Regions from separate parts of the Pseudomonas sp. GW456-L12 genome, predicted to be linked through region 3. Evidence: predicted binding sites of a transcription regulator. Region 3 holds the regulator's gene; each other region holds the start of a gene.
What was found. The regulator FliA, encoded in region 3, starts transcription of late flagellar genes. The targets are predictions, from matches to a motif close to CTAAAGTTTNNNNNNNNNNNGCCGNTAA.
Positions count from the first base shown of each region.

Region 1: the regulator FliA is predicted to act here: its motif matches at 2,719-2,746, upstream of flgM (flagellar biosynthesis anti-sigma factor FlgM).
Region 2: the regulator FliA is predicted to act here: its motif matches at 1,933-1,960, upstream of AC07Y9_RS22185 (flagellar protein MotY).

Region 1 covers NZ_JBWKZA010000002.1:353,884-359,103, reverse strand. The annotation lists gene AC07Y9_RS04140 (MFS transporter) at 1-943, shown strand, start outside; gene AC07Y9_RS04135 (flagellar brake protein) at 1,001-1,747, opposite strand; gene AC07Y9_RS04130 (flagella synthesis protein FlgN) at 1,843-2,310, opposite strand; gene flgM (flagellar biosynthesis anti-sigma factor FlgM) at 2,361-2,681, opposite strand; gene flgA (flagellar basal body P-ring formation chaperone FlgA) at 2,832-3,593, opposite strand; gene AC07Y9_RS04115 (chemotaxis protein CheV) at 3,666-4,598, shown strand; gene cheR (protein-glutamate O-methyltransferase CheR) at 4,643-5,220, shown strand, end outside.
Region 2 covers NZ_JBWKZA010000020.1:34,598-39,817, forward strand. The annotation lists gene AC07Y9_RS22180 (argininosuccinate synthase) at 1-834, opposite strand, end outside; gene AC07Y9_RS22185 (flagellar protein MotY) at 961-1,869, opposite strand; gene pyrC (dihydroorotase) at 2,026-3,072, shown strand; gene rnt (ribonuclease T) at 3,069-3,743, shown strand; gene AC07Y9_RS22200 (peroxiredoxin) at 3,814-4,416, opposite strand; gene AC07Y9_RS22205 (bacterioferritin-associated ferredoxin) at 4,743-4,961, shown strand; gene bfr (bacterioferritin) at 5,163-5,220, shown strand, end outside.
Region 3 covers NZ_JBWKZA010000007.1:258,688-263,907, reverse strand. The annotation lists gene AC07Y9_RS12130 (chemotaxis protein CheA) at 1-1,855, opposite strand, end outside; gene AC07Y9_RS12125 (protein phosphatase CheZ) at 1,868-2,656, opposite strand; gene AC07Y9_RS12120 (chemotaxis response regulator CheY) at 2,686-3,057, opposite strand; gene fliA (RNA polymerase sigma factor FliA) at 3,218-3,958, opposite strand; gene fleN (flagellar synthesis regulator FleN) at 3,955-4,785, opposite strand; gene flhF (flagellar biosynthesis GTPase FlhF) at 4,904-5,220, opposite strand, start outside.

The DNA of each region.
Region 1 (5,220 bases), on a different contig from region 3:
GTTGATTCTGGTCATGCACCCGGCCCTCGGGCTTGAGTTGCTGATGCTGGTGGCCCTGTGTTTTGCCCTGTGCCTGGTGCCGGTGGCCATGACCCGGCGTATTCACCCTGCGCCTTTGCATCCGGCGCCCATGGAACCACGCTTCTTTATCAAGCGCGTTCCGCAGTCGCTGAGTACGGTGCTCGGGTCGGGGCTGATTGTCGGTTCGTTCTATGGTCTGGCACCGCTGTATGCCTCCCAGCAGGGCTTGAGTACCGAGCAGGTCGGCCTGTTCATGGGGAGCTGCATTTTTGCCGGGCTGGTGGTGCAGTGGCCATTGGGATGGCTGTCCGACCGTTATGACCGGGCCCTGCTGATTCGCTGCTTTGCCTGCTTCCTGGCGGTCGTGGCCTTGCCGTTGGCGATTCTGCCCCAGGTGCCACTGGAGGTGCTGTTCGCCCTGGGGTTCCTCTGTTCGCTGGTGCAGTTCTGTCTGTACCCGCTGGCGGTGGCGTTCTCCAACGACCATGTCGAAGGCGATCGGCGGGTCTCGCTGACGGCGATGCTGCTGGTGACCTATGGCGTCGGGGCCAGTGTCGGGCCTTTGGTGGCGGGGGTGCTGATGAAGTTGTTCGGCAGCCAGATGCTCTATGCATTCTTCAGTTTCTTTGCCCTGGTACTGGTCTGGCGCATCCGGCCGAAAGCCGTGACCAACCTGCATCAGGTCGATGATGCGCCGCTGCATCACGTGGCGATGCCGGACAGCATGTCCAGTTCGCCATTGGTGGCCGCGCTCGATCCGCGGGTCGATGAGCAAGTGGTGCAGGATCAGATGCAACAGACCAGCGCACCGGAAGCCGAGCCTCCGGTCGAGACGCCGGCCACGGATGAGGTGGAGGCTGAGGAGCCGGTAGTGAAGCCGGATGAACCAGGGCCGGACCAGTTCAGTGGGGCCAGGCCCTAGAAACGCAAAACGGGCAGCCCCGCAAGGGACTGCCCGTTTTTTATCGACGCTCGAATCTCAGAGGTCGTCTTTGTCGAAGCGCCGGGCTTCGCGTTGCAGCTGATAGACGAAGCGCTCGACCTGGCGTTGAACCAGGCCGCTCATGTTGTGAAAGCGCACACCGGCGAAAGTCGTGTCGATCTTCTCTTCGTGGTGCAGGTAACGCAGTTCCACTGGTGCAGTCATGCTGCCGAAGGGCAGGGCGGCGATAAAACGCTCGTAGACCTGGCCCAGTTGCAGGCGGCCGGAGATGTCGCCCTCGAAGCGCAGCTTGCAGCCGGTGGCGGAGATATCCAGCAGCTTGCCGGCGATCGGCGCCTTGAGTTTTTCGCCGCCCAGTTCGATGTTGACCAGTTGGGCCAGCTTCAGGGCTGCGCGAAAGGCATTGCGGCGCTGGTGATAGACCACTTCGTCTGGCAGGGTGCCGCGGTAGCATCGCCCACCATTGGATTCGTCGATAGTCGGGATGCCATTGCTTTCCCAGGCGATGCGCACGCCTTCGTGAAAGCCTTCGACGCGAAACGGTTCGCCGGCGAGCATGAAGCGTTCGCCATCGCGGGGGATCATTTCGTCCAGGGCAATCATGTTGCTGTCACGATCGATCTCGACCAGATAGCTTTGAAAGCGCTGGCTGCGTTCGTGGAAAGTGATGATCAGCGGGTCATGGCTGTCTTGCAGCAAGCGCAGCGTGGAGTTGATTTCCAAGGGGGTGGTCAGCACCTTGGGTGGCTGTGGCGCATCTTCTGCGTTTACGGCATTGAACACGGTTCATCAATCTCCAGACAAAATACGACTACACGCAATAGCTGGCATTTTGCCAGCATGTTCCGCGACTTGATAGGGCGCGCTCATCTCTGGGGTCAAGCCTGGCTAAGCGGGCGAGGCTTGGCCAGCTTGGCGGTTGAGCCGCGGGCATCATAGAGGGCTGGAGGCTCGCCACCGGTGAGGATTTTCAACTGATTGGCGGTGGTGGCCTGCTGAACCTGGATCGAGCGACCGTTGAGTTCGTTCGCCGCCTGGCAATCGGCAAGCATTTGGGTCAGCACGTCACTCTGGGCCAGTAACTGGTCACCAATCGAGGAGTGACTGGCCAACTGTTCCAGGCCGGCGCGGCTGGCAGGAAGGTTCAGGCTGGCGAGGAGTTCGCTGCGTTTGCGGCCATGCTGCTCGAGCAAAATGATCAGGGCTTGCTTCTGCGCGAGAATCTCTTCCAGCAGCGGCATGTCGCGACCGTGCAGGGCTAGGGATTCGGTGCGCAGCAATTCCAGCAATTGTTGAGCTGGAGCAAAGTCGTCGGTGATCAGTTGCAGCAAATTAGTGTCGTGCATGTATGGCCTTGGGTTTTAAGCGTCCAAAAAACTGGCGCAGGCCTTATTGGCTAGCGCTGGGCTTCGAAATTAAGCAGTTTGCTGGCTACACGGTTGCTGTCGACTTTATAGCTGCCATCGGCAATCGCTTGCTTCAACTCGGCCACGCGGGCGTTGTCGACGGCAGGCTGGTCGCGCAGCTTGTCAGTGATCTTCTGCAACTGTTGAGCCTCATTACTGAGGTGTACCGACTCCCCGCTGGTGCTGGCCTGTTCGGCCGGAGCGTTCAGCGGCGCGGATTTGTCGGCGTCGCCGGTTTCCTTGCTGGCGCTGGTGCGCGTGCTGCCGGTGAGTGAGGGAGAGCTGTTTAAACGGCTGAAATCGATGACCATGGTAAAAAAACCTCTGGGTATTTGGACGCTTGACTTGTTTTCGGCAATACGCCGGAAAACTTTAGGCTCAAATATCGATAAGCCCGCACGCGCCGCTGTTGCCCTGCATGGGCCACAGTTTAGGGGGCAACAGTGCACAGCGCCAGTCGTCTACATGGCGACTTCCACCTGTCCCGGCGCGGTGATCCGCGCTTTGATGACCCGTTGTGAATTGAGGTTCTTGACCCGGATCTGCTCGCTCATACCGCCATTGGACAAGGCTTCACCGGGCATTTTCACGTTCAGCGTGCCGCTACGGGCAGAGATCACCACCTGATCGCCCTTGCGTACCACTTCCGCCTGTTCCAGGTGAACCAGGGTGACGAGTTGGTCGGCGACCATTGGTCGGACAAGCTTCTGCCCAATGGCCTGGTCCACTGAAGTCAGATAGCCCTGGTTGATCTGGCCGATATCGCGCTCGCGCAGCATCACGTCTTCGGGGCTGATGATGCCGGTGCGCTTGAGTGGCCGGGTGGTGGTCACCACCTCGCGGAACAGCTTGACCTGGGCGGGCACGAATACGGTCCAGGGCGAGGCGCCGTCGCAACGGACGCGAACGGTCACGCGTCCCAGCGGCTGTGCCGGGCTTTCCAGGGTCGCTGTCAATTCCTTGTCGCAATGCGGCATGCGCAGCCGCGGGTCGAGCTGATTGACCTGGATCTCGTAGCGCCCAGGCGTTTGACTGGTTTCCAGATAGTCTTCTACGGTGAATTCAAGAAACCCCTGAGTGACGCCGATAAGTAGATCAGGCAGGGTTACCGAGTCAGCAACGGCAGGATGGCCAGGGTTTAAAAAAAACAAAGCCGACAGCCCGTACAGCAATCTGCGGTAGTTTGATGTCAGGCGTCGGGAAAATGTCGTTTTGGCGTTCATAACAGTTAAAAAGCAAGCGCCGTGCCGTTTAGCGATGAGCGCGTCGGATCTTAAGCTTTGGGGAGTCTGGGCATGGCTGGTGTAATGGATTCGGTGAACCAGCGCACGCAACTGGTAGGGCAGAATCGCCTTGAGCTGTTGTTGTTCCGTCTCGACGGGCAGCAGCTCTACGGGATCAACGTATTCAAGGTTCGGGAGGTGCTGCAATGCCCCAAACTGACGTTGATGCCCAAATCCAGTCCTGTGGTGTGCGGTGTCGCGAATATTCGAGGGGCGACCATTCCGATCCTGGACCTGGCGATGGCCACCGGTTCAGGCGGGTTGCAGGATCTGAGCAACCCCTTTGTCATCATCACTGAGTACAACACCAAGACCCAGGGGTTTCTGGTGCGGTCGGTCGAGCGCATCGTCAACATGAACTGGGAGGAGATCCATCCGCCACCCAAGGGGACGGGGCGCGATCACTACCTGACGGCGGTGACGCGGGTGGACAATCAGTTGGTGGAAATCATCGACGTCGAGAAGGTGCTGGCCGAGGTCGCGCCGACGCCCGAGACCATTTCGGTAGGCGTGGTGGATGTCGAGACTCAGCACAAGGCTGTTTCACTGCGGGTGCTGACAGTCGATGACTCGTCGGTGGCGCGCAAGCAGGTCACGCGTTGCCTGCAGACCGTGGGGGTCGAGGTGGTGGCCTTGAACGACGGTCGACAGGCGCTGGATTACCTGCGCAAGCTGGTCGACGAGGGCAAGAAACCTGAAGAAGAGTTTCTGATGATGATCTCCGACATCGAGATGCCGGAGATGGACGGCTACACCCTCACGGCCGAAATACGCAACGATCCACGCATGCAAAAGCTGCACATCATCCTGCATACTTCGTTGTCAGGTGTATTCAATCAGGCGATGGTGAAGAAGGTCGGTGCCGATGACTTCCTTGCCAAGTTTCGTCCTGATGACCTGGCATCCCGGGTTGTCGACCGGATCAAAGCAGCAGATAACAGCTAGGGATATCCATCCCTGGCGGTCACACGATTTAAGAGGCGGCATCATTGTCTACGGGTAATTTGGATTTCGAACAGTTCCGGGTGTTCCTGGAAAAAGCCTGTGGGATCTTGCTGGGTGAGAACAAGCAATATCTGGTGTCGAGCCGTCTCAACAAACTGATGGAACAGCAAGGCATCAAGTCCCTCGGGGAGCTGGTTCAGCGCATTCAGTCCCAGCCGCGCAGCGGTTTGCGAGAGATGGTGGTCGACGCCATGACCACCAACGAAACCCTGTGGTTTCGCGATACCTATCCATTCGAGGTGTTGAAGAACAAGGTCTTGCCGGAGGCGATCAAGGCCAGCCCCAACCAGCGCTTGCGCATCTGGTCGGCGGCCTGTTCCTCGGGGCAGGAACCCTATTCGTTGTCCATGTCGATCGACGAGTTCGAGAAGACCAACATCGGGCAACTGAAGATGGGGGTGCAGATCGTTGCCACCGACCTGTCCGGGACCATGCTGAACAACTGCAAGACCGGCGAGTACGACAGCCTGGCGATCGGTCGCGGTTTGTCGGCCGACCGCCTGCAGCGCTATTTCGACCCCAAGGGGCCGGGGCGCTGGGTGGTCAAGGCGCCGATCAAGAG
Region 2 (5,220 bases), on a different contig from region 3:
GGTTTCGTAGCAGCCGCGGGACTTCATGCCGACATAGCGGTTTTCCACGATGTCCAGACGACCGATGCCGTTTTCACCGCCGATGCGGTTCAGGGTCGCCAGCACGGTGGCCGGGGTCATCTCGACGCCGTCGATCGCCACGATGTCGCCATTGCGATAGGTCAGCTCGATGTAGGTCGGGGTGTTGGGAGCCTTCTCCGGGGAGACAGTCCAGCGCCACATGTCTTCTTCGTGCTCGGTCCAGGTGTCTTCCAGCACGCCGCCTTCATAGGAGATGTGCAGCAGGTTGGCATCCATCGAGTACGGGGATTTCTTCTTGCCGTGACGCTCGATCGGGATCGCGTGCTTCTCGGCATAGTCCATCAGTTTCTCGCGGGACAGCAGGTCCCACTCACGCCAGGGAGCAATCACTTTCACCCCTGGTTTCAAGGCGTAGGCGCCCAGCTCGAAACGAACCTGGTCGTTGCCCTTGCCGGTAGCGCCGTGGGAAATGGCGTCGGCACCGGTTTCGTTGGCGATCTCGATCAGGCGCTTGGCGATCAACGGACGAGCGATGGAGGTACCCAGCAGGTACTCACCTTCGTAAACGGTGTTGGCGCGGAACATCGGGAAAACGAAATCGCGGACGAACTCTTCGCGCAGATCGTCGATGTAGATCTCTTTCACGCCCATGGCTTGCGCCTTGGCACGTGCAGGTTCGACCTCTTCGCCCTGACCCAGGTCAGCGGTGAACGTCACCACTTCACAGTTATAAGTATCCTGCAGCCACTTGAGGATCACCGAAGTGTCCAGGCCGCCGGAATACGCCAGAACGACCTTGTTTACGTCCGCCATGCCATCACTCCACGGGGTTCTACGGAAAGCCGTCAAGTCTACCGATCAACGCGGATAATTTACAGAGGCGCGACAGCTTATGACGACGAAGCGACAGATTATGTCGAGCGGGCGACGACAGCCGTTTCAGGAAGTCGCCGCGGCATTGGCGGGGGCAGCGGCCTGGGGTGCCGGTTTCTCTGCGACCGGGACACGTTGCAGCTGTACGTTGACCCGACGATTCTTCGCCCGGTTCGCCGCATTGGTGTTGGGCGCCAACGGGTAGCGCTCACCGTGGAAACGCATCTCGATCTGCGACTCGGGAATGCCATTGGCCTTGAAGAACTCCATCACCGCCAGCGCCCGGCGCCGCGACAGGTCACGGTTGGTCAAGCGGTTGCCGCTGTTGTCCGAGTGGCCATCGAGCTGGATGTGATTGACCGTCGGATCGGCCTTGAGAAACTCGAGCATCACCTGCAGCCTGGCCTTGGCTTTGGCGTCCAGGTCGATGCCGCCGCCGGGGAAGCCGACCTCGGATTGCCTGACCTGATCGAAGTTCTGCGGCAACAACTTGGCGACACAGCGTTGGTAATCGCCATACGCCTTGCTGAACTTGACCGGCAACAAGCGCACCTCGGACACCCCACCCTCGCGGGAGTAGTGGCGAACCACCGGGCTGCGCCCATCCATCAATCCACCGATCAGTCGCCCGGCCTGCAGTTGCGAACTGTTGAACAGCACATCGCCGCTGCCGAGCCGTACCGACCCCAGGTTGATGTCGCCCCGCCCCGGCTGCCACGGCGCGGCCGCCGCGAGCAGCGTGGCCGAACCGCCAGCGAGCATCGGGTTGTAGGCCTTGAGGCGAAAGGTCGCCTGCTCGCCGGCGCGACGCACGAACTCCCCGGAACCGAAATCGGTGATCGGCTGGCTCAGACGGCACTCGAATTTATCGCCTTCGACCGTCCACTCAATGCTCTCCAGACGGGTCTGGAAAGTCAGCGCCATCGCGGGAAGGCAGGCGAACACACTGAGCAAGGCTAGATAACGCTGGCGCACGGGAGGCTCCACTGACTTGTACATCACGAAAATCGAAATGCCTGTTTACGGCATACCTTCGGGATATCGGAAGCTTCACGCAAAACTTGATAGCGAGTGCCTGGAAGAGTCTTTTCCGGTAGCATTCACTGGAGTTTGACCCGCCTGGAATCCCCAATGTCCGACCGCCTGACCCTGCTGCGTCCCGACGACTGGCATATTCATCTTCGCGATGGTGCCGTGTTGACCAATACTGTCGCGGATGTCGCGCGCACCTTTGGCCGCGCCATCATCATGCCTAACCTGGTACCTCCAGTGCGCAACGCCGCTGAAGCCGATGCCTATCGCCAGCGCATTCTCGCTGCGCGGCCGGCCGGCAGCCGCTTCGAGCCGCTGATGGTGCTCTACCTTACCGATCGCACCCAGCCCGAAGAAGTTCGCGCGGCCAAGGCCAGTGGTTTCGTCCATGCCGCCAAGCTCTACCCGGCCGGTGCGACCACCAATTCGGACTCGGGCGTCACCAGCATCGACAAGATCTTCCCGGCGCTGGAGGCCATGGCCGAAGTCGGCCTGCCGCTGCTGATCCACGGTGAAGTCACCCGCGGTGAAGTCGACGTGTTCGACCGCGAGAAGCTGTTCATCGACGAGCACATGCGCCGTGTCGTCGAGCGCTTCCCGACGCTCAAAGTGGTGTTCGAACACATCACCACCCGTGACGCCGTGCAGTTCGTCAACGAGGCCTCGGCCAACGTTGGCGCGACCATCACCGCCCATCACCTGCTGTACAACCGCAACCACATGCTGGTTGGCGGCATTCGCCCGCACTTCTATTGCCTGCCGATTCTCAAGCGCAACGTGCACCAGGAAGCGCTGCTCGACGCTGCCGCCAGCGGCAGCCAGAAGTTCTTCCTCGGCACCGACTCCGCGCCCCACGCCCAGCATGCCAAAGAAGCGGCCTGCGGCTGTGCCGGCTGCTACACCGCCTATGCCGCGATCGAGTTGTACGCCGAAGCCTTCGAACAGCGCAACGCGCTGGACAAGCTGGAAGCCTTTGCCAGCCTCAACGGCCCACGCTTCTACGGCCTGCCGGCCAACACCGATCGCATCACCCTGGTTCGTGAAGAATGGACCGCCCCTGCCAGCCTGCCTTTCGGCGAGCTGACCGTCATCCCGCTGCGCGCCGGTGAAAAACTGCGCTGGCGCCTGCTGGAGGAACACGCGTGAGTGAAGACCATTTCGACGACGAGCAGGACGGTCACAACGGTGGTGGCTCGCGTCATCCAATGGCGGCACGCTTTCGTGGTTACCTGCCGGTAGTCGTCGACGTTGAAACCGGTGGTTTCAACTCGGCCACCGACGCCTTGCTGGAAATTGCCGCGACCATCATCGGCATGGACGAAAAGGGCTTCGTGTTCCCCGAGCACACCCTGTTTTTCCGGGTAGAGCCTTTCGAAGGCGCCAACATCGAGGCCGCGGCGCTGGAGTTCACCGGGATCAAGCTCGACCATCCGCTGCGCATGGCCGTCAGTGAAGAAACCGCGCTGAACGATATCTTCCGCAGCGTGCGCAAGGCCCTGAAGGCCAACGGCTGCAAGCGCGCGATCCTGGTCGGGCACAACAGCAGCTTCGACCTGGGCTTCCTCAACGCGGCTGTCGCGCGCTTGGACATGAAGCGCAACCCGTTTCATCCGTTCTCCAGCTTCGACACCGCGACGCTTGCCGGCCTGGCTTATGGCCAAACCGTGCTGGCCAAGGCGTGCCAGGCTGCCGATATCGACTTCGATGGCCGTGAGGCACACTCCGCCCGCTACGACACCGAGAAGACTGCCGACCTGTTCTGCGGCATCGTCAATCGCTGGAAGGAAATGGGCGGCTGGCAAGACTTCAACGACTGATACCGTCACTGAACGACCGCGCATAAAAAAACCGGCCCTGGGGCCGGTTTTTTTATGCGTGAAGCGCGGCTTACAGCTTGCCGGCGTTCTCGCTCAGGTAAGCAGCAACGCCTTCTGGCGAAGCAGTCATACCCTTGTCGCCTTTCTTCCAGTTGGCCGGGCAGACTTCGCCGTGCTCTTCGTGGAACTGCAGAGCGTCGACCAGACGGATCAGCTCTTCCATGTTACGACCCAGCGGCAGGTCGTTGACGATCTGCGAACGAACGACACCTTTGTCGTCGATCAGGAACGCGCCACGGAAAGCCACGCCGCCTTCGGACTCAACGTCGTAGGCCTTGGCGATGTCGTGCTTCATGTCGGCAGCCATGATGTACTGGACCTGACCAATGCCACCGGCATTGATCGGGGTGTTGCGCCAGGCGTTGTGGGTGAAGTGCGAGTCGATCGAAACAGCGATCACTTCAACGTTGCGTGCCTTGAAGTCAGCCATACGGTGGTCCAGGGCGATCAGCTCGGACGGGCAGACGAAGGTGAAGTCCAGCGGGTAGAAGAACACCAGGCCGTATTTGCCTTTGATGGCCGAGGACAGGGTGAAGCTGTCGACGATTTCGCCATTGCCGAGAACGGCGGGAACGGTGAAGTCAGGGGCTTGTTTGCCTACGAGTACGCTCATTGGATATCTCCTGGTGTGATCGAATGAAGAATGAGATCCAGCCCAGTTTGCCGCCGCCAAGCGACAGCCCTGTGACTCGATCCCGCTTCGTAAGGACCGCACATCATACACCGCGTTTTTGAGCTGTCCTTAGTGGTTTTTCCATCCCCTGGGTTCAGGCCGCAAAAAAGCCGCCCTGCTGGACAGCTTGTCACCCGTGCTAGAAAAAACCGTTCGTCTGCCAGATACGCATCTGGCAAAAAGCCCCAGGAAACCACTTTGACAATCATTCTCGTTAACATTAAGATCCGTCGCATTGAGCCATAACCAGCGACGGTTCTCACCTTATGTATGTCTGCCTCTGCACTGGCGTCACCGACGGACAAATCCGCGATGCAATCTACGACGGTTGCTGCAGCTATCGTGAAGTACGCCAAGCGACCGGCGTGGCCAGTCAATGTGGCAAATGTGCCTGCCTCGCCAAGCAGGTGGTACGTGAAACCCTGACCGAACTGCAAAGCAGCCAGCCAGCGATTCCTTACCCAGTAGAATTTAATGTTGCGTAATTAACGCCATTTAAAAGAGCCGGACTTCATGTCCGGCTTTTTTATGCCTGTAATTCAATCGCTTAGCGTCAAAACGCGGAACACAAACATTCTTATTCCGATTAATTTTCATATATTATTCAATAACTTAGGTTTGACACTAATCATCGTGCGGCTCAGACTCTGCCTTATATACCGCTAATTACAGGGCAGGACCCCATCATGAAAGGCGACGTCACAGTCATCCAGCATCTCAACAAGATCCTTGCCAATGAACTGG
Region 3 (5,220 bases):
TGATGACGATCTTCGAACCCTGGCCCTTGGTCGAGTAGATGTTGATCGAACCGTTGAGCTGGGAAATCTTGGTCTTCACCACGTCCATGCCCACGCCGCGGCCGGACACGTCGGAGATCTCGGTCTTGGTCGAGAAGCCCGGGGCGAAGATCAGGTTGTAGCACTCGGTGTCGCTCAGGCGATCGGCGGCATCCTTGTCCATCACCCCACGCTTGACCGCAATCGCGCGCAGGACGTTCGGGTCCATGCCTTTGCCGTCGTCGGAGATCGACAGCAGGATATGGTCGCCTTCCTGCTCGGCCGCCAGCACCACCTTGCCGCCACGGGACTTGCCCGCTTCCTCGCGCTCTTCCGGCGACTCGATACCGTGGTCGACGGCGTTGCGCACCAAGTGCACCAGCGGGTCGGCCAGGGCCTCGACGAGGTTCTTGTCGAGGTCGGTCTCTTCGCCGACCAGCTCCAGGTTGATCTCTTTCTTGAGCTGGCGGGCCAGGTCGCGAACCAGGCGCGGGAAGCGCCCGAAGACCTTCTTGATCGGCTGCATCCGGGTCTTCATCACCGCGGTCTGCAAATCGGCCGTGACCACGTCGAGGTTCGACACGGCCTTGGACATGGCTTCGTCGCCGCTGTTGAGCCCCAGGCGCACCAGGCGGTTACGCACCAGCACCAGCTCGCCGACCATGTTCATGATTTCGTCCAGCCGCGCGGTATCGACCCGCACGGTGGTTTCGGCTTCGCTGACCGGTTTTTCCGCCGGGGCGGCAGCCGGAGCACGAGCAGGCGCCGGAGCAGCGGCTGGAGCCGGTTTTGGCGTTTCGGCCTTGGCTTCGGGCTTCTTCACCGCTGGCTTGGCGACGGCGGCAGGCGCCGGAGCCGTGGCGGCCGTTGCGCTACCCACGGTCGCCGCGGCTGCGGGCACTTCAGAGAACTTACCCTTGCCATGCAGCTCGTCGAGCAGGGATTCGAATTCCTGGTCGGTGATCAGGTCGCCACCGGCGGCGGCCGCGCTTGGCGCAGCCGGCGGTACCGCCGCTGCTACCGCGGAGTCCAGCGCATCGACCGCAAAGTTGCCTTTGCCATGCAGCTGATCCAGCAGGGCTTCGAACTCGTCATCGGTGATTTCGTCGCTGGCCGCGGCTTTTTCCGCAGCCGGCGCCGTGGCCGAAGGGGCCACCGCATCCGGTGCGAACTGGCCCTTGCCATGCAATTGATCGAGCAGCGACTCGAACTCGGCGTCAGTGATTTCGTCGCTGGCCGCTTCGCTGCCGGCGGTGGGCGCCGCGGGAGCAACAGCAGCCGGGGCTTCGGCCTCGGCCTTGGCGGCATTGAGCGAATCGAGCAGCTGCTCGAACTCGCTGTCGGTGATATCGCCGGACTCGCTTTCGGTCGGTTCGGCGACCGGCTCGGCAACGGCTTCAACAACTGCCTCAGCGTCGGCCACCGGCGCGGCGACCTCCTTGGCCCCCGCAGGCTCGGCCAGGCGGGCCAGGGCAGCCAGCAGCTCCGGAGTGGCGGCGGTGATCTCGGTACGCTCGCGCACCTGGCCGAACATGCTGTTCACCGCGTCCAGCGCTTCGAGCACTACGTCCATCAGTTCCGCGTCGACGCGACGCTCACCCTTGCGCAGGATGTCGAACACGTTCTCGGCGATGTGGCAGCACTCCACCAGCTCGTTGAGCTGGAGGAAGCCGGCGCCCCCTTTTACAGTGTGAAAACCGCGAAAAATTGCGTTGAGCAGATCCGCATCGTCCGGCCGGCTTTCCAGCTCGACCAGTTGTTCGGACAGTTGCTCTAGAATCTCGCCGGCCTCAACCAGAAAATCCTGAAGGATTTCTTCATCGGCGCCGAAGCTCATGTATGGGTGCTCCTAGAATCCAAGGCTGGAAAGCAAATCGTCGACATCGTCCTGACCGGATACAACGTCTTCACGTTTATCGGCATGAATCTGCGGACCTTCACCCTTGGCCAGATGTTTTTGCGGATCTTTTTCAGCGAGGATCGATTCACGGTCATGTTCGATGCCGGCAAAACGATCGACCTGGCTGGCCATCAGGACCAGTTTGAGCAGGTTGCTCTCGACTTCGGTGACCAACTGGGTCACGCGCTTGATCACCTGACCGGTCAGGTCCTGGTAGTCCTGCGCCAGCAGAATGTCGTTGAGGTTGCTCGATACCGCGCGCGTGTCTTGCTCGCTGCGGGTCAGGAAACCGTCCACCCGGCGGGCCAGGTCGCGGAATTCCTCGGCGCCCAGTTCGCGGCGCATGAAACGCCCCCAATCGGCGCTCAGGGCCTGGGCTTCGCTGCTCAGGCCATTGACCAGCGGGGTGGCGCTCTCGACCAGATCCATGGTGCGGTTGGCCGCGGCCTCGGTCAGCCTGACCACATAGGACAGGCGCTCGGTGGCATCCGTGATCTGTGAAACTTCCTCGGCTTGCGGCATATGCGGGTCAATCTGGAAATTGACGATGGCGCTATGCAGCTCGCGGGTGAGCTTGCCGACCTCCTGGTACAGGCCGCGGTCACGGGTCTGGTTGAGCTCATGGATCAGTTGCACGGCTTCGCCGAACTTGCCTTTTTCAAGGCTGTCGACCAGTTCGAGTGCGTGTTTTTTCAGGGTCGATTCGAAATCGCCCAATGAAGATTCGTTGTGCTCCATAGCTCCCCCGTGGCGGAATGATTCCACTCTCAACCGATGCGTTCGAAGATCTTCTCGATCTTCTCTTTCAACGCCTGGGCCGTGAAGGGCTTGACCACATAACCGTTTACGCCGGCCTGGGCAGCTTCGATGATCTGTTCGCGCTTGGCTTCAGCGGTCACCATGAGTACCGGCAGGTGCTTGAGTTTTTCATCGGCGCGCACATGGCGCAGCAGATCGATACCGGTCATGCCGGGCATGTTCCAGTCCGTTACCAGAAAGTCGATGCTCCCACTGTTGAGGACCGGAATGGCGGTGGTGCCATCGTCAGCCTCGACCGTGTTGGTGAAGCCCAGGTCACGCAACAGGTTTTTTATGATCCGCCGCATCGTTGAGAAGTCATCAACGATGAGGATTTTCATGTTCTTGTCCAATTCGACCTCCAAGCAGTCTTAAACGCGTCCAGCACCTGAACGCGCCATTCAATCAATCAGGCAGAGCACTCAACGACTGCATGGAATACACACCGCAAGTCCGGCCACGTCGTGCCAGTCTCGTCCGCAGTGTCCCCCACACTGCCTGTCAGCGCGCTCGCCACTCTCCCAAACGCCCCCGCAAACGGGCCGCGCACTGGCTGTGTAACTGGCTGACCCGCGATTCGCTGACCCCCAGGACCTCACCGATTTCCTTGAGGTTCAGCTCTTCGTCGTAGTACAGCGCCAAGACCAGTCGCTCACGCTCCGGCAAATTGGCAATCGCGTCCGCCAGCGCGGCCTGGAAACGTTCGTCCTCCAGGTCGCGCGACGGCTCGAGATGAGCACTCGCGCCATCCTCATGCAGCCCTTCATGCTCGCCGTCCTGCAACAGGTCGTCGAAGCTGAACAGGCGACTGCCCAAGGTGTCGTTCAAAATCCCGTAATAATCGTCGAGACTCAATTGAAGTTCGGCCGCAACTTCATGATCTTTAGCGTCACGACCGGTTTTAGCTTCAATTGCGCGAATGGCATCGCTCACCATCCGGGTATTGCGATGTACCGAACGCGGCGCCCAGTCACCTTTACGGACCTCATCGAGCATCGCACCACGGATACGGATACCCGCGTAGGTCTCGAAACTCGCGCCCTTGCTCGCGTCGTACTTGGTCGACACTTCGAGCAGACCGATCATCCCGGCCTGGATCAGGTCTTCGACCTGGACACTGGCCGGCAGGCGCGCCAGCAAGTGATAGGCAATACGCTTGACCAGAGGCGCATAGCGCTCGATCAATTCGTACTGGCTGTCACGTGCCGACTTTTTGTAAAGGTTGTAGCCGCTGGCGCTCATAGCACCGGTCCCGCTGTTTGATGCACGAGCCGCTCGACGAAAAATTCCAGATGTCCACGTGGGTTGGCCGGCAACGGCCAGGTATCGACCTTCTGCGCGATGGCCTTGAATGCCAGCGCGCATTTCGAACGCGGAAACGCCTCATAGACCGCACGCTGCTTTTGCACGGCCTTGCGCACGCATTCGTCGTAAGGCACGGCGCCGACATATTGTAGGGCCACGTCCAGGAAGCGATCCGTGACCTTGGTCAACTTGGCGAACAGATTGCGCCCTTCCTGTGGGCTCTGCGCCATGTTGGCGAGCACGCGGAAGCGGTTCATGCCGTAGTCGCGGTTGAGCAGCTTGATCAGCGCGTAGGCGTCGGTGATCGAGGTCGGCTCGTCGCAGACCACCAGCAACACTTCCTGGGCCGCGCGGACGAAGCTGACCACCGAGTCGCCGATGCCGGCGGCGGTGTCGATCACCAGCACATCGAGGTTGTCGCCGATGTCGCTGAAAGCCTGGATCAGGCCGGCATGCTGCGCCGGGCTCAGATGAACCATGCTCTGGGTGCCGGACGCCGCCGGCACGATACGGATTCCACCCGGCCCCTGCAGCAGCACATCGCGCAGCTCGCAGCGGCCTTCGATCACGTCGGCGAGGGTCCGTTTGGGGGTCAGCCCCAATAGCACGTCGACGTTGGCCAGGCCCAGGTCGGCGTCCAGCAGCATGACGCGCCGGCCGAGCTCCGCTAGGGCCAGGGACAAGTTCACTGACACGTTAGTCTTGCCGACGCCACCTTTGCCGCCGGTCACCGCGATCACCTGTACGGGATGCATGCTGCCCATGTTCGTTCTTTACCTTGTCTTACTTAGACGGGGCCACATAACTGGCTGCGCGTTCACCAACGGAACAATGCCTGGCAGACCATCGATGTAGGTACATTGCAATCTTTTCATGATTCCCTCAGCCAACCCGCTTGGTCGGGTTGTGGTAGAGGTCAGCGAACATGTCAGCCATGGCTTCTTCGCTGGGTTCTTCCTGCATCTGCACGCTCACCGCACGACTGACCAGCTGGTGACGGCGCGGCAAGTGCAGATCGTCCGGAATCCGCGGGCCATCGGTCAGATAGGCAACGGGGAGTTCATGACTGATCGCCAGGCTCAACACCTCACCAAGGCTGGCGGTTTCATCCAGTTTAGTCAGGATGCAGCCGGCCAGCCCGCAACGCTTGTAGCTGTGGTATGCGGCGGTTAGAACCTGTTTCTGGCTGGTGGTTGCCA